DNA from 3 places in the Megasphaera sp. DISK 18 genome. Region 1 is predicted to be linked to each of the others. Evidence: riboswitches for the same ligand, from Rfam matches in the RefSeq annotation. Region 1 holds a riboswitch; each other region holds the start of a gene.
The links. A riboswitch is a leader RNA that binds a small molecule or an ion and turns the genes downstream of it on or off. The one in region 1 is predicted to bind S-adenosylmethionine.
Positions count from the first base shown of each region.

Region 1 (8,068 bases):
TAACTTATCGCCTGTGGCCTGTGCCGCCTTGGGCCGGACCATGACCGGGGCAGCCCTTCTCGCCGGAGACTATAAGAACCACGAAGGCGTATCCATTAAGATCGCCGGCGACGGCCCTTTGGGCGCCGTCCATGCCGATTGCTTCGATACCAATAAGCTTCGCGGCTACGTCGACAATCCGACGATTGATCTGCCTTTAAAACCGAACGGCAAACTCGACGTCTCGGCTGCCGTCGGCCGCAACGGCCAGATGACCGTGACCCGCTTTACGCCGAAGACGACGACCTATACCAGCCAGGCCGACCTCGTATCCGGTGAAATTGCCGAAGATATCGCCTACTACCTCTATACGTCGGAACAGGTACCGTCGACGATCAACTTAGGCGTCCTCGTCGACCGGGATTACACCATTGCCGCTGCCGGCGGCTTCCTCGTTCAGGCCCTGCCCGGTGCCAAAGATGAAGACCTGGCCCGTGTCGAAGCCAACATCACCCAAGTCGGCGCCTTGACGACGTACCTCAAGGACCATCCCAAGGGAGAAGGCCTGATCGACATCATCCTCGGCGGCATGCATTATAAAGAATTGTACCGTCAGCATCTCTACTGGCGCTGCACCTGCTCGCGCCAGCGCTTTGAAAGTGCCTTGCTATCCCTGCGCCCGGAAGACAAAGAATCCCTCTTGAAGGATCCCCAGGTCGAAATGACCTGCTATTACTGCGGCGCCAAGTATACCCTGTCCCACGACGAAGTAGCGGCCTTATACGAAAGGGCCGGGGCAGACAAGCATTGATCTTCATTTCATAAAGGGAGGTTTTATCATGGGACTTATTGCCATCATCGGCGGTACCGGAGTCTGTGATCCGAAGATTTTGTCCAATGTCCGCGAAGGGTACATGGATACGTATTACGGTTCTATTCGTTACTGGAAGGGGACGTATCAGAACCGAGACCTCATCTTTTTAGCCCGTCACGGCCGGATGCATTCCATTCCGCCGCACCTCATCAACTATCGGGCCAACATTCTCGGATTGAAGCGCCTCGGCGTCACGGCCATTTTGGCGACGACGGCTGTTGGATCCATGAATCCCGAGTACAAGCCAGGGGACTTCGTTTTGCCCGACCAGTTCATCGACTTCACCAAGAGCCGGCACACGTCCTTTTTCGACGGTGGAGCCAATGGCGTCGTCCACGTCGACATGACGGAACCTTACTGCCCGACCTTGCGCCGCCACGTTATTCAGGCAGCGGCTGACGCGGGAGACTGCCGTCTCCATGCTACGGGAACCTATGTCTGCACCGAAGGACCGCGGTTTGAAACGCCGGCGGAAATCCGGATGTTCCAAAAACTCGGCGGTGACATCGTCGGCATGACCAACGTTCCCGAAGTCTGCCTGGCCCGGGAAGCGGAAATCTGCTACGCTACGGTGTCCATGGTCACCAACTTTGCTGCCGGCATTTCCGATAAGCCCCTGACCCATGAAGAAGTCGTCGATGCCATGGCCAAGAGCTCCCTGCGCCTGCGCCAGCTCATTTTAAAGAGCATCGAAAACTATCCCGTCGATGAAGACTGTGCCTGCCACCACACGCTCCAGGCTTACGGAGGATTTACGGTATAATGGAAACGTTGCGCTGGGAAAAAGGAATCCTCTATCTCCTCAATCAGACGGTTCTGCCCTTTACCGAAACCTATCTGACCTGTACGACCTGGCAGGACGTCCATAAGGCCATCTCCGTCCTGGCCGTCCGCGGAGCCCCGGCTATCGGCGTCGCCGCGGCTTACGGCGTCGTCTTAGGTGCCCGCTCTATCCTTGAAAAGCCCGGTGATAAGCCTTTTATAACGGCCCTTCAGGATATCTGCACAAATCTTGACGGGGCTCGCCCGACGGCAGTCAACCTTCACTGGGCCTTGGAGCAGATGATGACCTGCGCGAAGGCCCATGGCGGCGAAAGTCCGACGGCAATCGTCCACGTCTTAGAAGACAAGGCCAAAGCCATCCATGCCGACGATGTGGCCATCAATACGGCCATGGCCGGCTGGGGTGCCGATGAAATCGGGAAAGGGGACCGCCTTTTGACCCTTCTGACACACTGCAATGCCGGAGCTCTGGCGACGGCCGGCGTCGGTACGGCCCTCGGCGTCATTTCTGAACTCCATCGCCGGGGACAGGTCAAGATGGTCTATGCCGATGAAACGCGGCCCCTCCTGCAGGGAGCGCGGCTGACGGCTTTTGAGCTCATGGCAGGCGGTGTTCCGGTTACGCTCATTACCGACAACATGGCTGCCTGGACGATGAAAGAAAAGGGCGTCGACGCCATCATCGTCGGTGCCGACCGCATTGCCGCCAACGGCGATACGGCCAATAAAATCGGGACCTACGGCCTGTCCCTGATGGCCAAGGTCCTGGGTATTCCCCTGTATATTGCAGCGCCCCTGTCGACCTTTGACCGGTCGATTTCCGGCGGCAGTCAGATTCCCATTGAAGAGCGCAGTCACGACGAAGTCCGCTCCTTCAGAGGCGCTGCCACAGCCCTTTCGGATACGCCGGTCTATAACCCGGCCTTTGATGTGACGCCTCATGAAAACATCCGGGCCATCATCACCGAAAAGGGCATCATCAGCCATCCCGATACGGAGGCTGTACAGACATTTTTTGACAAGCATTCATTATAGAAAGAGGTATGAACTGTATGGAATCAATTATTCGCGACATCAAATTAGCTAAGAGCGGCCATGAAAAAATCAATTGGGTCGACCGTCACATGCCGGCCCTCAATGCCATTGGCGACAAATTGAAAGCCGAACAGACTTTTAAGGGCAAGACCATCTGCGTCAGCGTCCACCTCGAAGCCAAGACGGCATATTTGGCCGAAGTCCTTCACCGGGCCGGCGCTAAGGTCATCGTTACCGGCAGCAACCCCTTGTCGACTCAGGACGACGTCGCAGCAGCTCTCGTGGAAGACGGCCTGACGGTCTATGCCTGGTACGGCGCAACCGATGAAGAATACTTCGATTTTCTGAATAAATCCCTCGACCATAAGCCGGACATCATCATCGATGACGGCGGCGATCAGGTCCATCTGCTGCACACGACTCGGAGCGACGCCATGGAAAACCTCCTCGGCGGCACGGAAGAAACGACGACCGGCGTCAACCGCCTCCACGGCCTCGATAAAGCCGGCCAGTTGAAGGTCCCCATGATTGCAGCCAACGATTCGTACTGCAAATATCTCTTCGACAACCGCTACGGTACAGGCCAGTCGACATGGGACGGCATCATGCGCACGACGAACCTCACTGTCGTCGGCAAGAAAGTCGTCGTCGCCGGCTACGGCTGGTGCGGTAAAGGCTGCGCTATGCGCGCTAAAGGCCTCGGTGCTCACGTCATCGTCACCGAAGTCGACCCGATCAAAGCCATCGAAGCCGTATTCGACGGTTTTGAAGTCATGCCTATGGCCGAAGCGGCCAAAGTCGGCGATATCTTCGTCACCTTGACCGGTGATAAAGACGTCATCCGCGGCGAACACATGAAGAACATGAAAGACGGCGTCGTCCTGGCCAATGCCGGTCACTTCGACGTCGAAATCAACCGGCCCGAATTGGAAGCCCTTTCGGTCCGCCATTTTGAAGCCCGCCACAACATCGAAGGCTATGAACTTCCCAACGGTCACGTCATCAACCTCTTGGCGGAAGGCCGTCTGGTAAACTTGGCTGCCGGCGACGGTCATCCGGCTGAAATCATGGACCTGTCCTTTGCCGTTCAGGCCCTGGCTGCTAAATACATCCTCGACCATCATACGGAACTTGAAAACCACGTCTATGTCCTCCCTCATGAAATCGACGACGATATCGCCAAGATCAAACTGGCTTCCATGGGGTACGCCATCGATACCCTCAGTGAAGAACAGCGCAAATATTTGAATCTCGACTGATAGGAGCGGACTAGGATGAAAAAACTGATTCAGCACGTCGGCCTCTATCGGGACCACAAGGTAATAGAAGATCAAAACATTGCCATCGACGGCACGAAAATCACGGGCTTTCCCGAAAATCCCGTCCTTTCCGATTACGATGAAGTCATGGACGGCAAGCAGATGCTGGCCCTGCCGGGCTTCGTCAACACCCACAACCACATCGCCATGACTGTCTTCCGCAGCTATGCCGATGACATGCAGCTCATGGATTGGCTCCAGAAGAAAATCTGGCCGGCCGAAGATAAGCTTGACGGCGACGTCGTCTACGCCCAGACCATGCTCGGTATTGCCGAAATGATTCGCTGCGGTACGACGTCCTTTGCCGATATGTACTTCTTTATGGACGATGTCGCCCGCGCCGTCGACGCGTCGGGCATCCGGGCCTGCCTGAGCCGGGGCATGACGGGCATTACGCCCAGCGCCGAAACGGCCCTCAAAGAAAATAAACAGCTCTTTTTAGACTGGCATAAAAAAGGGGACGGCCGCATTACGGTCATGCTAGGACCCCATGCGCCGTACACCAATACGCCGGAATACCTCTCCCGCGTCGTCGATTTGGCCCATGAATTAGGGGCTGAAATCCATACCCATTTGTCGGAAACGAAGGGCGAAGTCGAAAACATTAAGAAGCAGTACGGCAAGTCGCCTATTGCCTGGTTCAACGACCTGGGCCTCTTCGACACGGGTTGCCTGGCTGCCCACTGCGTCTGGGTCGATGACGATGATATGGATATCATGCTTAAAAAACACGTCCGCGTCGCCCACAATCCCGGCAGCAACCTGAAACTGGCCAGCGGCTTTGCGCCCATCGCCAAGATGCTGAAAAAAGGCCTCACCGTCGGCCTCGGTACCGACGGCGCCTCGAGCAATAACAACCTCGACATCGTCGAAGAAATGCACTTGGCGGCGCTTGTCCACAAGGCCAACACCCTCGATCCGACGGTCATCCCGGCTGAAACGGCGATCAACATGCTGACCGAAGGCGGGGCTAAATGCCTGGGCTATACGGATATCGGCAAACTCGAAGCCGGCTACAAAGCCGACATCACCTTAGTCGACCGCGAAGGCCTCCATTGGTACCCGAAACACGACGCCCTCAGCCTCATGGCTTACAGCGCCAACAGCATGGACGTCGACACGGTTTTGGTAAACGGGGAAGTCCTCCTGCGAAACAAAGAGTTTACCAAACTCGACATCGAAAAGATCAAAGCTGAAGCCGAACGGACCAAAGAAAAACTCTTTGCCCAAATTTAACCGTTCGTATCAGTGCGCCTTCTTGAATACTCCTTGTTTTATCCCCGAAAAGCGTGTATAATTAAATTCACTTTGAGGCTATTTATGTACGTTTACAGGGAGATGCATCGATTCATGAATAAAACGCTCGTCACGGCTGCCTTCGTCGTCTTGGCACTGCTCTTATCGACACACTGGGATTTACCGGCCATTAAGATCCTCTTGACCGGCTGTCTCCTGGGCTGGTTAGCCCGGTCCGTCGTCGTCAACATAAAAGAGAGCAACCGGAAAGCCGAAGTACGGCGAAATAAACGGCTCCGCCGCATGGCTGCCGATCACGCAGCCAGGGAAGAAAGCCGTGCCGGTGTAAGCGAACACTGAGGTGTAAAAGGCGACATACAGCCTTTTGAAAAGAACTTGTGTGAGGTAAAAACTTCATACAGGTCCTTTCCTGTATTTGCCGCTGTGACAGGCCTTTTCCGGTGAAAATCACAGCCGTTCGAATGTTTCGGAAGGATGCTTCGATTCCCGGAAGGGGCCGGAGTTACAGGGGTATTTATTCGATGCCGACCGGCTGCTGCTGTTGAAAAAGAGCGATATGACGGTCTGGAACTTTCGGGACGTTCATGTTACGGACTTTCTCCAGACGTTTTCCTGTAGCTTTTTCTCGGCATTTACGATATAATATTTGAAATATATGTTCACCGTGTCCGACTGTAAGAGGCAGGAGGGCCGTGATGGAAGGAGCGATGGCATGAATATCAGAATGGCGACCCTCGACGACCTTAAGGCTGTCACCGCCGTAGAAGCGGCTTGTTTTCCGGCAGCCGAGGCGGCATCGGAAGAACGCCTGCGCGGCCGTATTTCCTACTTTGGCCGTCATTTTTGGCTGCTCTTTGGCGACGATGGGACTCTTATTTCTTTCGTCGACGGCATGGTTACGGATCAACGTGATTTGACGGACGACCTCTATGGGGATGCCTCTCTCCACGACGAAAAGGGTGCTTGGCAGATGATTTTCGGCGTCAATACATTGCCAAGTCATCGGAAACACGGTTATGCCGCATTACTTCTCACGAAAGCTATCGACGACGCCCGCAAAGAAGGCCGCCAGGGACTGGTCTTGACCTGCAAGGATAAGCTCCTGCATTATTATGCTAAATTCGGCTTTAAAAACGAGGGACTCAGCACCTCGGAACACGGTGGAGCCGTTTGGTATCAAATGCGCCTTACTTTTTAATGAAGGCGGATAAAGGCTTCTTTATACGTAATTTTAACTTTTTTCTTCATTTTTTTCATAAAATGCCTTGACAAGACGCCTTACAAAGTGTACAATTCCAGTAACGTTTCAAGCGAATCGTTGTTGTATACATTGTATAAGAATGAGGTATGTCATTATGGGGTACTTAAAAAAATTGACCATCATGTGTTGTACGATATAATCGTATTGTACAGCCATCTATCATAGGACAATACAATACGAACCTATTCATCCAGAGCAGCCGAGGGACTGGCCCTTTGACGCTGCGGCAACCTACGTAGGTAAGGTGCCAATTCCAGCAGGATTTTACCTGGCAGATGAAGTCATGGGCATACGTTTATTTCTTGCGCCATCTGCTTAGTACAGGTGGCGCTTTTCTTTGGGCAAAAAGGAGGGCTTTATGGAGCACGTCGCAAAACACGTGACCGACCTCGTCGGTCATACGCCGCTACTGGAGCTGACCCGCTGGCAGGCGGTACACGGCATCAAAGGCCGGGTCCTGGCCAAGCTTGAATACTTCAATCCCTTGGGCAGCGTCAAGGATCGAGTGGCCGTGGCCATGATCGACGCCGGGATACAAGCCGGGAAGATCGATCAGGATACGGTCATCATCGAACCGACGAGCGGCAACACCGGCATCGGTCTTGCCATGGCCGCTGCTGTGAAGGGCCTGCACCTCATCTTGACCATGCCCGATACGATGAGCCTGGAAAGGCAGAAAATCGTCAAGGCATTGGGGGCTGAAGTCGTACTGACACCGGGCATCGAGGGGATGCGCGGCAGTATCGGCAAGGCTGAAGAACTGCGAAAGTCTTACGGCAACGCCTTCATTCCGCAGCAGTTCGACAATCCGGCCAATCCGGCCATCCACCGGACGACGACGGCCGAAGAAATCTGGCGCGATACGGACGGTAATGTCGATATCTTCATTTCGTCCGTCGGCACCGGCGGTACCATTACCGGCACGGCTGAGGGGTTAAAAAGCCATGACCGGGAGGTACAAATCGTCGCCGTCGAGCCGAAAGACTCGGCCGTCCTTCGCGGCGGAAAGCCCGGGCCCCACGCCATTCAGGGGATTGGCGCCGGCTTCATTCCCAGCGTCCTCGATATGTCACTCGTAGATGATGTGATCGACGTATCGAATGAGGATGCTTATGAACGGGCTCGGGAAGTGGCCAAGACCGACGGCCTTTTAGTCGGCATCTCGTCAGGTGCCTCCTTACAGGCGGCCCTAACCGTCGCCAAGCGGCCGGAAAACGAGGGCAAGACCCTCGTCGTCCTCTTGCCGGACGGCGGCGAGCGCTATTTATCTACGTCTTTATTTGAAGAAGGCCTGTAAGGGCCAGCAGTCGGTATCGAGGGGGAAAAGATATGAAGCATAAAAAAATCATAGCGGTACTGACTGTCACGGCAGTCCTCACGGCGGCCGGTCTCTTGGCCGGCTGCGGTCGTGGGACTGATGAGGACACGCTTACCTTGACCAATGTCTCGTATGATCCAACACGTGAATTATATAAAGAATATAATGAAGCCTTTCAAAAGCATTATAAAGAGCAGACCGGGAAGGATATCCGCATCGTCCAGTCTCACGGCGGTTCGGGC
Region 1 is NZ_LUGJ01000056.1:52,761-60,828, reverse strand. It holds gene hslO (Hsp33 family molecular chaperone HslO) at 1-790, shown strand, start outside; gene mtnP (S-methyl-5'-thioadenosine phosphorylase) at 819-1,616, shown strand; gene mtnA (S-methyl-5-thioribose-1-phosphate isomerase) at 1,616-2,671, shown strand; gene A0U42_RS10390 (adenosylhomocysteinase) at 2,689-3,930, shown strand; gene A0U42_RS10385 (amidohydrolase) at 3,946-5,226, shown strand; gene A0U42_RS10380 (hypothetical protein) at 5,341-5,586, shown strand; gene A0U42_RS10375 (GNAT family N-acetyltransferase) at 5,960-6,445, shown strand; SAM riboswitch class I at 6,692-6,790, shown strand; gene cysK (cysteine synthase A) at 6,867-7,805, shown strand; gene A0U42_RS10365 (sulfate ABC transporter substrate-binding protein) at 7,838-8,068, shown strand, end outside.

Region 2 (8,068 bases), on a different contig from region 1:
CTCTTGCGATACACTTCGGCCAGGCCCCCTTCATGACGGCTGACGTAGTCCGAAGCCTGAGCGCAGGCCAGGCTGAAATCGCCGTGACTGTCGCCCTTTTCAGCCAGATCCAAGGCCGCCCGTTTGCCGAAAACCAGGCTTTCCAAGAGGGAATTGCTGGCCAGGCGGTTGCGGCCGTGAACGCCGTTGCAGCTCGTTTCACCGACGGCATAGAGGTGGTCCATCGTCGTCCGACTGTGGCCGTCGACGTGGATACCGCCCATGAAGTAGTGCTGGGCCGGCGTGACCGGGACCCAGTCGACGGTGGCATCGATGCCGTCTTCCAGGCAGCGTTCATAAATATTGGGGAAATGGCCCTTTATGACGTCCGTTCCCAGTCCGGTCATATCCAACCAGACGAAGGGCCGTTGGTCCTTTTCCATCTGTTTGCGGATGGCAGCGGTCATCAAATCGCGGGGCAGGACTTCATTGGCAAAGCGCTTTCCGTCTTTCCCGCGCAATTTAGCCCCTTCGCCGCGGACCGATTCGGAAATGAGGAAACTCCGGCCCGGACGGGACGAATAGAGGGACGTCGGATGGATCTGGACGTAATCGATGTTTTCCAAAGCAATGCCGTGGCGCATGGCAATGGCCAAGGCGTCGCCCGTAAGATGGGGGAAATTCGTCGAATGGTCGTAGAGGCCGCCGATGCCGCCGCTGGCCAAGATCGTGTTGCCGGCTTCAATGGCCCGGTAGGCTCCGTCCTTTTCGCGGGCCAGAATACCGAGACAGGTATTGCCGTCAGTAAGGATGTCGACCATGGTCGTGTAGTCGCAGATAGTCACATTGGGCAGCTCCCGAACGGCGGCCAAGAGGCGGCTGGTGATTTCCTTGCCCGTAATATCCTTATGAAAGAGGATCCGCGGCCGGGAGTGACAGCCTTCGCGGGTATAGTCGAAAGAGCCGTCGGCCTTTCGGGCAAAGTCGACGCCGTAGCCGACGAGTTCATCGATGATGCGCCGCGACGAGCGAATCATGATATCCACCGATTCGCGGCGGTTTTCGTAATGGCCGGCTTTCAACGTATCTTCCATGAAGCTGTCGTAATCGTTTTCATCGTGAAGGACGCAGATTCCCCCCTGAGCCAGGAAAGAATCGCTGTTTTCCACGTCATCCTTCGTAATCATGAGCACTTTCTTATCGCGCGGTACGTGGAGGGCGGCAAAGAGACCGCTGGCACCGGTGCCGACGATGACAACATCTGTTTTTTCTGTTTCCATGACATCTACCTTCTTCTATTTGGCTAAATCCAGCATCCGTTCCAAAGCCTGAACGGCCTTCCCTGCCATCTTGGCATCGACAAAGACTTCGTTCGTTTCATCGCGCAGGCAGTCACGGACCTTTTCCAGGGTGACCTTCTTCATATTGATGCAGTACGCATCTTCCATGGCCGGATAAAATACCTTATCGGGATTCCGCGTTTCCAGCTCATAAAAGACGCCGCCTTCGGTTCCGATGATGAATTCCTTGGCGTCCGACGAACCGGCATAGTCGATGATGCCCGACGTGCTGCCGACGTAATCGGCCAGGGCCAGGACTTCCTTGCGGCATTCGGGATGGGCCAGGAACAGGGCCCGGGGATGAGCGGCCTGCACCTTCTTTACGTAGTCCGGATCGACCGTATCGTGACGGGGACAAAAGCCCTGATTGAGGATAAAATGCTTATCCGGCACCTGGGTCGAAACGTAGTGTCCCAGATTTTTATCCGGCGTAAAGAAAATATTCTTCTGGGGCAGCTTCTTGACGATCTTAACGGCATTGGACGACGTGACGCAGACGTCGGACGCAGCTTTTACGGCTGCCGTCGAATTGACGTAACAGACGACGGCCAAGTCGTCATACTCGGCGCGGGCCTTTTCAATGGTCGCCGTATCGGCCATGTGGGCCATGGGACAGGACGCCGTCCGGTCGGGCATGAGGACCTTCTTTTTGGGATTGAGCATCTTGGCGCTCTCACCCATAAAATCGACGCCGGCAAAGACGATGATTTTAGCATCCGTTTCAACGGCCTTTTTGGCCAGACCAAAGGAGTCGCCGACGTAGTCAGCATAGGCCTGTACCTCATCGGGCACGTAATAGTGAGCGAGGATAATGGCCTCTTTTTCTTTTTTCAGGGCAGCGATCTCATCTTCAATATACACAGGTTTCCATCCTTTCAGGGAAACGGGACCGCCCTTTGGACAAGTCCCGTTCAAACCGCCAGTCCCTAAGGCTGACGACAATTTTTATTTACACCAATTATACCCTATTGACCGATTTTTGACAATACTACTGTCATGACAATAGAAATCAGGCCGGTATGCAATGTCGTTCTGCCAAAGACAAACAAAAGCCGCCCTTCAAGACAAAGGTCTCAAAAGACGGCTCATGATCATCATAACGTTAGTGGCCATTGACCGATTCCGACACGGCGCGTAACTTGGCAATCGTTTCGGCCGCTTCCCGGCGGATGTCTTCGGGATCGCGAGTAATGCGGGCGACGCCGCTGTCCATGGCCGCTTTGGCAACGGCTGCAGCGACGGCCGGAGCTACCCGTTCGTCAAAGGCATTGGGAATGACGTGGTCTTCAGCCAGTTCGTCGTCCGAAACTAAGGAGGCGATGGCATAGGCTGCGGCCAGTTTCATATCCTCGTTGATGCTGCGGGCCCGGACGGCCATGGCCCCGCGGAAGATGCCCGGGAATACCATGACGTTATTGATCTGGTTGGGCGCATCGGACCGACCCGTACCGACGACTTTGGCACCGGCTTCTTTGGCCGAGGCGTAGTCCGTTTCGGGAATGGGGTTGGCCATGGCAAAGACGACGGCGTCGGAAGCCATGGATTCGATGAGCTCTTTCGTGAAAATATGCGGTGCCGAAACACCGAGGAGGAGGTCGGCACCCTTGACGGCATCGGCCAAGGTCCCCTGCTTACGGCCCTTATTGGTCACGTCTGCCAACGCAGCCTGGACGGGATTGAGGCCTTCCATGCCGGCATAGAGGATGCCCGGACGGTCGACCATGGTGACGTCTTCGGCACCGGCCCGGACCAAGAGGCGGCCGATGGAAGCCCCGGCAGCCCCGGCACCGTTGATGACGATGCGGGCCGTCTTGAGGTCCTTTTTGACGAAGCGCAGGGCTCCGATGACGCCGGCTAAGGCGGCGATGGCCGTACCGTGCTGGTCGTCGTGGAAGACGGGGATGTCCATTTCGCGCTTCAGCGTTTCTTCGATGTCATAGCATTTCGGCGAAGAAATGTCTTCCAAGTTGATGCCGGCAAAAGAGGGCTGCAGGCGTTTGACCGTTTCGATGAACTCCTTCGGATCCTTCGTGTCCAGGCAGATGGGAACGGCATTGACGCCGCCGAATACCTTGAACAGGATGGATTTCCCTTCCATGACCGGCATGGCCGCTTCCGGGCCGATGTCGCCCAAACCGAGGACGCGGGTCCCGTCGGATACGACGGCAATCATATTTCCCCGGCAGGTCAGGTCAAAGGACAGATCCGGATCTTTGGTGATTTCCCGGCACGGCTGGGCAACGCCCGGCGTGTAGAGTACACTCAAATCGTCGTTGGTCTGTAAGACGGCCCGAGGGAAGGTTTCAAGAATCCCCTGTTTGCCTCGGCGGATCTTCATGGCTTGTTCATCAAAATTCATGTCAAAAAACTCCTCTACAATAGTTTATGCGTTAAAAATAGCTTGCGGTTCTGTAAATTCGAGCATCCCGTCTTTGCCGCCTTCACGGCCGAGACCGCTGTCCTTAAAGCCGCCAAAAGGCGCTGTGACGTCGCGCGGGCTGCCGTTGACGTAGACGTTGCCCGACAAGATGCCTTCGGCAACCTTCGTCGCTTCTTCCTTATCGGGACCCCAGACGGCACCGTTGAGGCCGTACTTGGTATCGTTGGCAATAGTAAGGGCCTGGTCGACACTGTCATAAGTGAGGACGCAGAGGACGGGCCCGAAGATTTCTTCCTGAGCGATGGTCATGTCGTTGGTCACATCGGTGAAGACCGTCGGATTGATGAAGTACCCCTTTTCAGGCGCTTCCGGACGGCCGCCGGCCAGGACCGTCGCCCCTTCTTCGATGCCTTTGGCAATGTACGAATCGACAATCTTCCACTGTTCTGCCGAAGCGACAGCGCCGACTTTCGTCGTTTCCAAGGTCGGGTCGCCGACCTTATATTCCGGCAGGACCTTGAGGATGATGTCTTCGATTTCTTTTTTCGCTTCCTTGGGAATGATCAGCCGCGACAGAGCCGTGCAGGTCTGGCCGCTGTTGAGCAGGAGCGAATTGAAGCACATGCGGACGGCCTTTTCATAGTCGGCCCCGGGCAGGATGATAAAGGGTGATTTGCCGCCCAGTTCCATGCTGATGCGCTTCATAGAAGCCAAGGCCCGCTGGGAGACCTTGATACCGGCTTTGGTCGACCCCGTAAAGGATATCATGGCGATATTGGGATCGTCGCAGATAGCGTTGCCGATTTCACCGCTGCGGCCGGGGATGAAGTTGAAGACGCCCTTCGGGAAGCCGGCCCGATCAAAGGCTTCGGCCAAATAATAAGCTGTTACCGGCGTAGACTGGCTGGGCTTCAAGACGACGGTGGCGCCGACTAAAATAGCCGGGATGACTTTCTGGATAACCTGGCCCAAAGGATAGTTCCACGGCGTAATGCAGCCGATGACCCCTAAGGGACGGCGGTAGACGACGGACTGGGGCAGTTTTTCGACTAAGGGCAGGTCCGGGGCCAAGTCGATATAGGACTGGGTCCGTACGAACTGGTAGGCGATGTGGTTGGTCTTAACGAAGGAAACGGGGATGCCCAATTCCTTGACGGTGGCATCGACCATCTGCGGTTCAAATTGAATGAGCTCTTTAAGCAATTTTCTCATAAAATCAATTCGTTCTTCCATCGGCCTTGCCGCCCACGCAGGAAAGGCCTTGGCTGCAGCAGCTGAGGCAGCGGCGACATCCTGTTCACCGGCAGCGGCAACGGTCGTGAAAACTTCCTTCGTCGCCGGATTTTCAACGTCGATGTATTGGCCGGATAAGGGAGCTACCCACTGGCCATCGATATACAATTTTTTTAAGTCCATGAAAAAACCTCCTTTGTGCTGATTTATGCTACCATTATAGATAGAAATTCTCTATTGTGCAACAAAAAAGGCATCGTACTCTGAAAAATTTAAGTACAATGCCTTTACCATTATTTTGCCTCGACTTCCAAGGACTCCGATTCCGACGCGAAATGCCCCAGAACAGACCCGCCGACAAGGCCGACGACAAAGGGAACGATCCAGCCGAAGCCGTAGGCCGACAAGGGAACGGCAGCGACGATGGCTTTGGCAACGGCCAGACTGCTAAGGCCCGGCAGGGATTCCAAGCAGGCGAAGACCGTGACCAAGTAGACCGAACCCTTATAGGCCCACTGATTGGGCAGCAAGGGACCGACGATGCCTAAGACCAATAAGGCCAGGCACGGCGGATAAGCGACGCCGAAAATCCAGCCGATGTAGGTGACGATGCCGTCGACACCGAGGAAGGCCGTCAGGGCCGAGAGAATCGAGCAGGCGACGGCCGCCTGTTTATAACTGACACGGCTGCCGGAAGTCGTGCTGGTGAATTCCGCAACGGCCGCAATCTGACCGATGGCTGTCGTCAGGCAGGCCAAGACGACGGCGATGCCCATGGGAATCATGACCCAAGAGCCGATGCGGTGGATGATGGCTACCAAGAGCTCAGCCCGGCCGATGGACTGAGGATAATAGGAACTGACGCTGGCTCCCATGTAGAGCAGGCTGCCGTAGATGATGAGCAGCAGGACGAAGGAGACGATACCGCAGTAGATGAGGACCTTATTGCGCTGGCCGACGCCCGTATAGCCCTTGCCGCGAATGGAGCTGAGGAAGACGGCAGCCATGATGAAGCTGACCAGGACGTCGCCCGTATTGTAGCCGCCGAGGAAGGCATTGACGAAGGGATTGTCTGCAGCAGGTTCCGCCGGCGTCCCCAAGGGGAAGAAAATCCCGGCAATGGCGATGGCCACCAAAATGAAGGCCAAGGCCGGCGTCAAATACTTGCCCATGCGGTCCATGACGTTATGCGGGTCGGCGACGAAGAAATAGCAGAGCAGGAAATAAAGGACGACTAAAGGAATCATGGGCGCTGCCGGAAAATTCCCCTGTACACCGAGCTGGATGGCCGTCGCTGCCGTCCGCGGAATGGACACGAAGGTACAGACCAGCATCAAAGCCGCCAATAAAATCCGGTACGTATATTTTCCGACCTTGTCCGTAATCGTATGGACGTCGCCGTTGAGGCCGATGACGATGAGCGTAAAAATAGGCAGGAAAATCCCCGACAAGGTCAAACCGGCCAGGCCCGACAAGAAATCACTGCCGCTGTTGAGCCCCAAGTGCGGCGGAAAAATAAGATTGCCGGCCCCGAAATAGGTGGCAAAAAAAGCAAAGCCCAGGATGATGACATCCCGTTTCCGAATCGACTGTCTGCTGGAATCATTCATAACAAAAGTCCCCCTAACCCCATCATAAAGAATAAGTGCATCATACAAAAAAGAGGCGCTGCCCTCAAGCTGCGCCTCAATTCACATCATATCTTTCAGGAATAGCCTGTAGGAATTGGCACCTTACCATTGGCAGGTTGCCGCAGCGTCATCGGGCCCATCCCTCAGCTGCTCTGGATATTGCGGTATGAAATTTTGTATGTATTGGTAGTATTTTATAAAACTTTTCGCTGTTTGTCAATAACTTTTTAACAAAATCACTTCTTCGGCGACTTATTTTGACTTCCCGGGCATAAATCAGAGAGGAAGCATTCGTCGCACAAGGGCTTTCGGGCCTTGCAGACCCGTCGTCCGTGCCAGATGAGCCAATGATGGGCCCGGCTCCACCATTCCTTGGGAATGGCCTTCTGCAGCCCCTTTTCGACTTCAAGGGGCGTCTTGCCCTTGGCCAGCTGAAGCCGATTGGATACGCGAAAGACATGGGTATCGACGGCAATGGCCGGGATGTCGAACAAGACACTGACCAGGACGTTCGCCGTCTTGCGGCCGACGCCGGGCAGTTTCACCAATTCGTCAAAGGTCTGCGGTACTTCGCCGCCATAGTCTTCGCAGAGGATGGCGCAGTTGGCCAGAATATTCTTGGCCTTGCTGTGATAAAGGCCGCAGGTGCGAATCTTTTCTTCGAGGCCGTCGAGGCCGAGGGACAGCATCTTTTCTGCCGTATTATATTCCGGGAAGAGACCGGCCGTCACGATATTGACCCGTTCGTCCGTGCACTGAGCCGACAAGATGACGGCAATCATCAGTTCAAAGGGCGAATTGTAGTGCAGGGCCGGCTTCATGATGCCGTACTGGTCCTGGAAACGCTGGAGCATTTCATCTTTTACTTTCTTGGTAACAGCCATATCACTTTACTTCCTCATCGGTATCGATGACATCATTGAGACTTCCCATTTCATAGCCGCCGAGGTCGAGGGTAACGTAGGAGAACCCCGTATCCTTAATGGCCCGGACGATTTCCTGGCGATGGGCCAGCACCGACGGGATCTCGTCTAAGCCCACTTCGATACGGGCTACGTCGCCGTGATAGCGGACCCGCAGCGCCCCTTGAACGTAAGGGGCCACAGCGGCTTCGGCGGCATCGATCTGAGCCAGGAGATGCGGCGTCAGGCGGACGCCGTAAGGAACGCGGCTGGCCAAACAAGCGGCACTCTGCTTATTCCAGGTCTGGAGACCGAATTCCTTCGATAGGGCCCGGATATCGGCCTTGTCTAAGCCCGCTTCGATCATGGGACTGCGGACCGAATCGGACAGCTCTTTAAGGGCCTTCATCCCCGGCCGGTAATCGCCGAGATCGTCGACATTGCCGCCGTCGATGACCCACTGATAGCCTTCGGACCTGGCCAGGTTCACCAAGGCCGTGAAACGGATCTTCTTACAGTAATAGCAGCGTTCCGGCGGATTTTCCACAAACGTCGGATCGTCGAACTCCGTCGAATTGACCAAGCGGTGTTCGACGCCAATGA
Region 2 is NZ_LUGJ01000005.1:80,460-88,527, forward strand. It holds gene A0U42_RS01250 (L-aspartate oxidase) at 1-1,259, opposite strand, end outside; gene nadA (quinolinate synthase NadA) at 1,275-2,180, opposite strand; gene A0U42_RS01260 (NADP-dependent malic enzyme) at 2,422-3,678, opposite strand; gene A0U42_RS01265 (aldehyde dehydrogenase family protein) at 3,703-5,115, opposite strand; gene A0U42_RS01270 (branched-chain amino acid transport system II carrier protein) at 5,226-6,542, opposite strand; SAM riboswitch class I at 6,628-6,726, opposite strand; gene nth (endonuclease III) at 6,800-7,447, opposite strand; gene larE (ATP-dependent sacrificial sulfur transferase LarE) at 7,449-8,068, opposite strand, start outside.
Region 2: linked by a shared signal. The riboswitch ahead of A0U42_RS01270 (branched-chain amino acid transport system II carrier protein) and the one ahead of cysK (cysteine synthase A) in region 1 are both predicted to bind S-adenosylmethionine.

Region 3 (8,068 bases), on a different contig from region 1:
TCGCTGATCGTCAAGAGTCCGATAAATCCAAAAAAGGCAACGGGCAGGGACAGGGCAAGAAGGCGCCGCGGTCCCCAATGCATGGTCAGCGTATCCCCTGCCAGGCGGGTAATGAAGGACGAAGCCGTAAACAAGGTCAGCCCCAAGCCCGACCGGGAGATATCGATGCCCTTTTCAAGGGTCATGAAGACGCCGCTCCAGTCATCGATAGCGCCTTCGACGAGAAAGGCAATCATACAAATAAGGCCGATGACGGCGATTTGGCCCTTGGGCCGTATGAAGTGCGGCCGTTCTTGTGCGGCCTGGCGTTCATTGTGCAAGTGCGGCCCGAAAAAGAAAACGCAGGCCATGATGACGGCCGAACTGGCAAAGGCTACGCCCTGCCAGGGAAGGTGGAATTGGAGCAAAAAGGCAAAGAAGGCGGCGCCCATGAAATTGCCCAGAGACCACATGGCCTGCAGGCCCGACATGATGCGCGTACGAACTTTGCGTTCGATAAAGATGCCGTTGATATTGACGACGACATCCATGAGGCCTAAAGAAGCGCCGAGGCAGACCGCCGTCAGGACAGCCAGCCCATAGGCCGGCATGTAGCACAAGAGATTCAAAAAGGCAGCGATGCACAAGCCGGCGATGGTCAAGGAACGACGGCAGCCGAGACGGGCCGCAATGGTACCGGCCAGCATCATCATGATCAAGGCCCCGAGGCCGATTCCCAGCAAGAGAAAGCCCAAGTGGTCGGCCGGTATCGCCAGGTGCCGTTTCAAGAAAGGAATGAGCGACGCCCACGTCGTAAAGCCGAAACCGCCGATAAAGTAAAAGGCTTTTGCCGAATAAATCTGCCAATGTAAATCCCGTTCAAACTGCATGTTTTATCACCTCGAAGCTATGTGCGCAAAAAAAGCCGGATAAAAAACCACAACAGACCTGACTGCCCTTACGTCGACCTGCAAATATACGGACTTGCAGGACCTCCGGACAATGGCTGCTGCGACATCTTATCCAGCCTGATACAATACGGGTATAAAGCCCTCCGATGAGTAGGTTCATTATAACATGAGACAAAAAAATTCTCAAGAAAAGCAAAAAAGGACTTGACAGTGTATTCTCTCAATGGTACTATATACACCATCAACAACACATTGTCTTTCATCAAGAGCAGCCGAGGGAATGGCCCGATGACGCTGCGGCAACCCCCAATCGGGATAGGTGCCAAGTCCAGCGGTATATTACCGGCAGATGAACGAATCGCAATCCGAGCCGTCATCTGAATGACGGCTTTTCTTTTTGAGCGACAACTTCCATTTACTTTCAGAAAGGATATGATTTACATGAAAATAACGGTAAAAAAAGTCTTTGCAGCCCTCCTCATCGCCACGGCCTGCCTGGCTGTCGCCGGCTGCGGATCCTCCAGCGATTCCGCTGCCTCCGGTGACAAGAAAGAAATCAAAGTCGGCGTCACCGCCGGTCCCCATGCAGAAGTCATGGAAGAAGTCGCCAAAGAAGCTGCCAAACAAGGCCTCGACATCAAAGTCGTCGAATTCAACGACTACGTCCAGCCCAACAAGGCCCTGGCCGACGGAGACCTCGATATGAACTCCATGCAGCACCAGCCGTACCTCGATAACGTCGTTAAGAAACAGGGCTTAAAGCTCGTTTCCATCGGCAAGACGATTATCCTGCCCATGGCCGTTTATTCCCATAAATATAAAGATCTCAAAGACGTCGCCGACGGCGCCAAGGTAACGATTCCGAACGACCCGACCAACGGTGCCCGGGCCTTGCTCCTGCTCCAGCAGGCCGGCCTGATTACTTTGAAGAACGGCAACTCCGTAGACGCTTCGGTAACGGACATTACGGCCAATCCGAAAAATCTCCAGTTCGTCGAACTCGATGCCGCTCAGATTCCCCGTTCTCTCGATGACACGGACCTGGCCTGCGTCAACACCAACTACGCCATTCCGGCCGGTCTGAACCCGCAGAAGGATTCCCTCCTCGTTGAATCGAAGGACTCGCCGTATGCCAACGTACTCGTCGTTCGCCAAGGCGATGAAAACAACGAAACCTACAAAAAGGTCCTCGCTATTTATCAGTCTGCCCCGATTAAACAGTTCATCGACGAACACTTCCAAGGAACGATTCTCCCGGCATTCTAAGCCATCGCTTCTAAAAGACAGTCTTCAAAAAAGATAGACACTACAAGGCCTCGTGCATAATATCTTCTGCACGAGGCCTTTTTATTATGGTATAATAAAAATTATCATCATGAATCAGAAAGGAGCCTGACCTATGAAAGCAGTATTCGTCGACTTCGAGATGAACCCCATCGGGCGCGACCAAAAAGAAGCACGCCGAACGTGTAAGGGCGAAATCATCGAAATCGGTGCCGTCAAGATAGACGAAGAAGGCAATGAAATCTCTGCCTATAAAGAATACGTCATGCCGGAATACACGACGACCATGAATCAGACTTGCCAAGAATTGACGGGCATTACGATGGAAATGTTAAAGGGAAAGCCCCATTTCACCGAAGCCTTCGATCACTTTCTCACCTGGTGCAATGAAGGCTGTCCCAACGATTACGAGATGTATGCCTGGAGCGAAAACGACTGGCGTCAGCTCGACAGCGAACTCCGTCTCAAAATTACCAATGCTAAAGAAGATGAACGCGTCCGCTGGATGCTCGAACACTGGCAGAATTTTCAACAGATTTACTGCAATCTGCTGGGGCTCGACAACGTCATATCCCTGGATAAAGCAGTCAGCACCCTTGGCGAAACCTTCGACGGCCAAATGCACGACGCCTTGTGGGATGCCCGCAACACTTCAAAACTATATGTATTATCCAAGAAGAGCGATGAATTCCGCCACATCATGCAGCCTATCATCGACGCTACTAAAGTCACCGGCCCCCTCACCTTTTCACTGGCCGATGCCTTCCGTGAAGCCCGTAAATAAGCGGTTTGAAGAAAAACGGATATCGCCTTCTGTCTACATTCTGCGAGGTATTTTATGATTCACACGCGAATTCGATTTCTGATTCTGATCGTACTGCTGCCCATTTTGGCCCTTACCTTGACGGCCTGCTATACCATCACCTTAAAAGAAAAACGTGTCGACGGCCTCGGTTCGGCTATTTCCATAAAATTACCGGGCAACCTGCAAAGCTTCGACCTGCCCATTCCCGTAAGTCCCGCCGCCAAGCCTTATTATGAAGGCAGTCGCCTCTACGGTGAAAACGATGCCGGTCTTTACATCGCCGTTTACACCAACCGTGTCGACGTCCGAAAAATGGCCGATGACCTCCACCTGAAACAAGAAGACGCCGTCCGACAGAACCTTGCCCAGACGGTCGATACGACAACACAGGCGGTCTTAGCCAAAATCGGAGCCGAAAACGTTTCAACCACGCAAGAAGAACGGACGCTGGACGGAAAACCCGCCGTAGTCCGCAACGCAACCTTTACCTACGAAAAAAGATCCATGCGGGCGCGCCTCCTTGGATTTTCAGACGGGCCTGTGACCTGGATTGTCGTCGTGGCCTGTGATGAAAATAAGGATGATAAGATAAAATTAGCTGACGAAATCATAGACTCCGTCAGCTTACAGCCCTAAGGCCATCATATCCGATATAATTATTCCTGCATCCTTTTATAGATTGGCAGTTTCTTCAAATGCCTCAGGGTAAATACCGAGGTAATGCCGATGAGAAGCCCCGTTCCCGCTCCGGCTACGGCCAGAACCGGCAGGTACAGCATGATTTTAAGGTTGGCCACGACCAGCGAGGCAACGAGGACCTGCCCGAGATTATGGAAGATGCCGCCGGCCATGCTGACGCCGAGAATCGAAAACTTCCCGGCTCCCTTGAGAAGGAGCATGACGCCTAAACTGAGGACAGCACCGGCCACGCTGTAAAAGAATGCGTTAATCCCACCGCCAAAAGCGGCCGCTAAGAGGACGCGAACGAAGAGAATAAGGCAGACATCCCGTTTTCGCGGCAGGGAGTACATGGCGATGACCGTAATCAAATTGGCCAGCCCCAGCTTAGCCCCCGGCGCAATAAAAGGAACGGGAAGCATGCCTTCGACGATATATAGGACTAAGGATTGAGCGATAAACAGGCTCAACATGATGATGCGAAACGTTTTTTTCATAAGCCACCTCTAATGGGCCGGAATGACATCCGGTTCGCCGCCCCCGGCAGACTTGACTTCGATCAGCAGCTTATGAGGCAGGCAAACGACGGTTGCCCCGGGACGGCTGATAAAGCCCTCGCCGATACAGATTTTATCCGGGCAGTCCGCTTCGACGATGCCAATGGTATCATCTTTGACGACGACCAGATTATAGCCGTGGTCCGTCTTGATAGGAATCGTCTCCGTTCCCTGATGACCTGACAAGGGGACTTCTTTATATATTTTGCCGTCGACTTGAATGACAGCATACGTATCGTGAACAGCCGCATCATTCCCGGTCATGTAAAAGATACCCTCCGGAATAAGGGATAAGACGAGGAGGACGGCAACGAGGAGAATATCCCATTTATTAATGATTTGTTTCATATGTTTTCCAGACTGACGAATAGGAGAAATAACGATGAATAAAAAATACGCAGCAATCCTGCTCCTAGCCGCAGCCGCCGTGTGGACCAGCGGGTGCAGCCCCCAGCCGATATCATCGCAGCAGGCAAAGCCCATACAGGCCACGAAAGCCCCTTCTGCCCCGGCCATCAAGACCGATTCTAAAGCCGCCAGCGACGAAGGGATTAAAAACTATCAGGCTGGAGACTATGACAAAGCCCTTCTCGACTTCGACAAAGCCCTTTCCCTTGACGCCGACAACTATCAGGCTCTCAGCAACAAAGGCGTTACCCTGGCCATGCGCGGCAATGAAACGGGAAATAAAAAGGACGTTGAGCAAGGCATTGCCCTTATAGAGCAAGCCCTGCAGTTAGCCCCAAAAGATATGGCCTCTTTGTATAACATGGCCCTGGCCTGTAAAATCGACGGCCAGTACGATAAGGCCATTACGTACTTTAAAAATGTCATCGCAGCCGACCCGGGAAACACTTGGAGTTATTACGGCATTGCGACAATTTACGGCGACCTGGGAAAAGCAGACCAAGCCCTGCCTTATTTAAAACAAGCCATCGACCTCGGCGGTGAATCCGTAAAGGAGGCTGCCCGGACCCAGAGTCATTTCGATAAAATCAGAGACAACAAGCAGTTCCAAAGCGTCGTCCGTTAATTACATATCTTCTTCAGCGATTTCACAAAGAATATGGCCGATCATGATATGCATTTCTTGAGCCCGTGCCGTTACCTTAGCCGGAATGGCCAGGCAGATGTCGCAGACATCTTTCATCTTACCGCCGCCATAGGCCGTCATGCCGATAACCGTAAGGCCCCTCGCACGGGCTTCTTCAATGGCTTCGAGAACGTTGCCGCTGTTGCCGGACGTCGAAATGCCAATCAGGATATCTCCTTTTTCACCAAGGGCATGGACCTGACGCCGGAATACCGTATCAAAGCCGTAGTCATTTCCGACGGCCGTCAAGATCGACGTGTCGACGGTCAGGGCGATAGCCGGGAAGGCCGGCCGTTCTTTCTGAAAACGACCGACGATTTCAGCAGCCAGGTGCTGCGAGTCGGCGGCGCTGCCGCCATTGCCGCAAAAGAGGATTTTGTGGCCTGAAGCCAGGGCTTCTTTAATGAGAGCCCCGGCTTTTTCAATATCGGGAATTAATGCTTTCGTCGCTTCTAAGACAGCGGCGTGTTCTTCCATTCTTTGGGTTACTAAACTCATAAAACCTCCTATTTCCGGTCTTCTCCATCGTCAACAACACGGATTTCGCCCGTATGAGGATGGATGACCATTCCATAAATCGTAAGGGATTTCGGTAAGTAGGGATTTGCCCGCAGTCGGCGCACCGTATCACAGACCGACGTATCGACGTCCGTAACCGGGTCGGCCCACTGCTTAAGCTGCGGTCGGATAGCGTCAATGGCCGTTTCATCGATACCTTCTTCCACCATGTGGCGGCACAGGCTGTCGGCCGTCGTATGGAGCATGCCGCAGTCATCATGACCCATGACGATGATTTCATGGACATGGAGTTCGTAAACGGCAACCATCAGACTGCCGATGACACTGTCGAAGTCTTCAAAGGCCGTATTGCCGGCGACTTTGATGATTTTGGCATCACCGCGGACGAGGCCCATAGCCGGTTCCAAAAAATTTAAAAGGCGTGTGTCCATACAAGTCAACACAGCCAGGTGGCGGCGCGGATATTTGCTGACGTCGTCGAAACCTCCTTGTGACAAGGACTGTTTAACAAACTTTTCATTCGTATTAAGAATCTGACGAATCAACTCACTCATCCTATTTGCCCCCTAAGCTTTTACAGCTTCCATTACTTTTTTAGCCTTTAAATACTGGTCGATGCCCTCTGCCGCTTTTCGTCCTTCGCGCATAGCTAAAACGACGGTCTGCGGTTTGTGGACGATATCACCGGCAGCAAAGACGCCTTCCTTGCTGGTCATGCCGTACGGCGTATCCTTGACGGCGATATAGCCGTCGTCATTGGAAGAAATGCCGAAGGACTTGATGACCGGAAGTTCCGGCTTATTACCGATAGCTGCGATGATCTTATTGGCCGGTACGACCCCGAATTCTCCCGTCGGCACCATGGTAGCGTCTTCGAGAATCTGCTGCCGTTCATAACGAAGACCTTCAACACGGCCTTCTCCAAGGACAGCCTTCGGTGCCGAATAAAATTGGAAGCGGACACCGTCGGCTTTCGCTTCTTCATATTCAGACGGCAGGCATTTCATATTTCGTTCCGCCCGGCGGTAAACGATGGTAACGTCGGCGCCGAGACGAAGGGACGTGCGGGCCGCATCAATGGCCACATTGCCGGCACCGATGACGATGACCTTGTCGCCTGCCCGGACGGGCAGGTTTTCCGGGTCAAATTCGCCGTCCTGAGCCAGTTGTACTTGACGCAGGAACGGTTCTGCTTCGACGATACCTTCCACATCTTCATTGTCAACGCCGAGGTTCCAGCCATCCATCGTGCCGACAGCGATAAAGACGGCATCAAAGGACGATTTCAATTCGTCAAGGCTCTTATCGGTGCCGATTTTAACACCGTATTCGATGGTAACGCCCATGTCGGTCAGTACCCGGGCTTCTCGCTGCAAGAGCTCTTTATGAAGGCGAAAAGTCGGGATACCGTAGGTCATGGTACCGCCCGGATGAGACGCGGCTTCATAGATGGTAACATCGTAGTCGCGCTTAGCCAGTTCACGAGCCGCTGCCATACCGGCAGGACCGCAGCCGATGACAGCAACGTTTCCGGCTGTTTTCTTGCTGACCGGCTGATCCATAAATTTCCCTTCCAGGGCCATGTCTGCTGCAAAGCGTTCGAGCTTTCCGATTTCAACGGGCTGACCTTTTTTGCCGAGGATGCAGTGGCCTTCGCACTGCTTTTCTCTCGGACAGATACGGCCGCAAATGGCCGGCAAATCACTGCGGTTATAAATATGCGCAGCAGCTGCGCCAAAATCCCCCAAGGTCAACGCATGGATGAATTGCGGAATTTCATTTTCAATCGGACAGCCCTTGCGGCACTGAGGAACTTTGCAGTTGAGGCAGCGTTTGGCTTCAGCAATCGCCTCCGGCAGCGTAAAATCGGCATCGTGCATGACTTCTTCATGGAAAGAAGCAACTCGGTCCTTCATATCAGACATGAGGAAACCCACCTTTCCGGTAATAGTATTATGGATTAATAGTAAGTATATAATTTACAAATAAAAAATGGTGCGCCCAAGATGACTCGAACATCCGACACGCAGTTTAGGAAACTGCTGCTCTATCCAGCTGAGCTATGGGCGCACATGACACACAGGCCTGCTGCATGCAGATTAATAATACCATGAAACAGCAAAAAAATAAAGGCATGCCTTCCGAAAAAAAGCCCTATTGCAACTACTGTCAACACTCTCTATAATTAGATATATAGAGACCTTTCCTGAAAGAGCCGCCAAGACAGCTCTTCATCACCGAG
Region 3 is NZ_LUGJ01000011.1:386-8,453, forward strand. It holds gene A0U42_RS02420 (MFS transporter) at 1-869, opposite strand, end outside; SAM riboswitch class I at 1,147-1,246, shown strand; gene A0U42_RS02425 (MetQ/NlpA family ABC transporter substrate-binding protein) at 1,332-2,156, shown strand; gene A0U42_RS02430 (3'-5' exonuclease) at 2,290-2,958, shown strand; gene A0U42_RS02435 (hypothetical protein) at 3,013-3,615, shown strand; gene A0U42_RS02440 (Gx transporter family protein) at 3,636-4,154, opposite strand; gene A0U42_RS02445 (NusG domain II-containing protein) at 4,164-4,562, opposite strand; gene A0U42_RS02450 (tetratricopeptide repeat protein) at 4,597-5,247, shown strand; gene gmhA (D-sedoheptulose 7-phosphate isomerase) at 5,248-5,805, opposite strand; gene A0U42_RS02460 (carbonic anhydrase) at 5,814-6,380, opposite strand; gene A0U42_RS02465 (NAD(P)-dependent oxidoreductase) at 6,393-7,751, opposite strand; tRNA gene A0U42_RS02470 (tRNA-Arg) at 7,820-7,896, opposite strand.
Region 3: linked by a shared signal. The riboswitch ahead of A0U42_RS02425 (MetQ/NlpA family ABC transporter substrate-binding protein) and the one ahead of cysK (cysteine synthase A) in region 1 are both predicted to bind S-adenosylmethionine.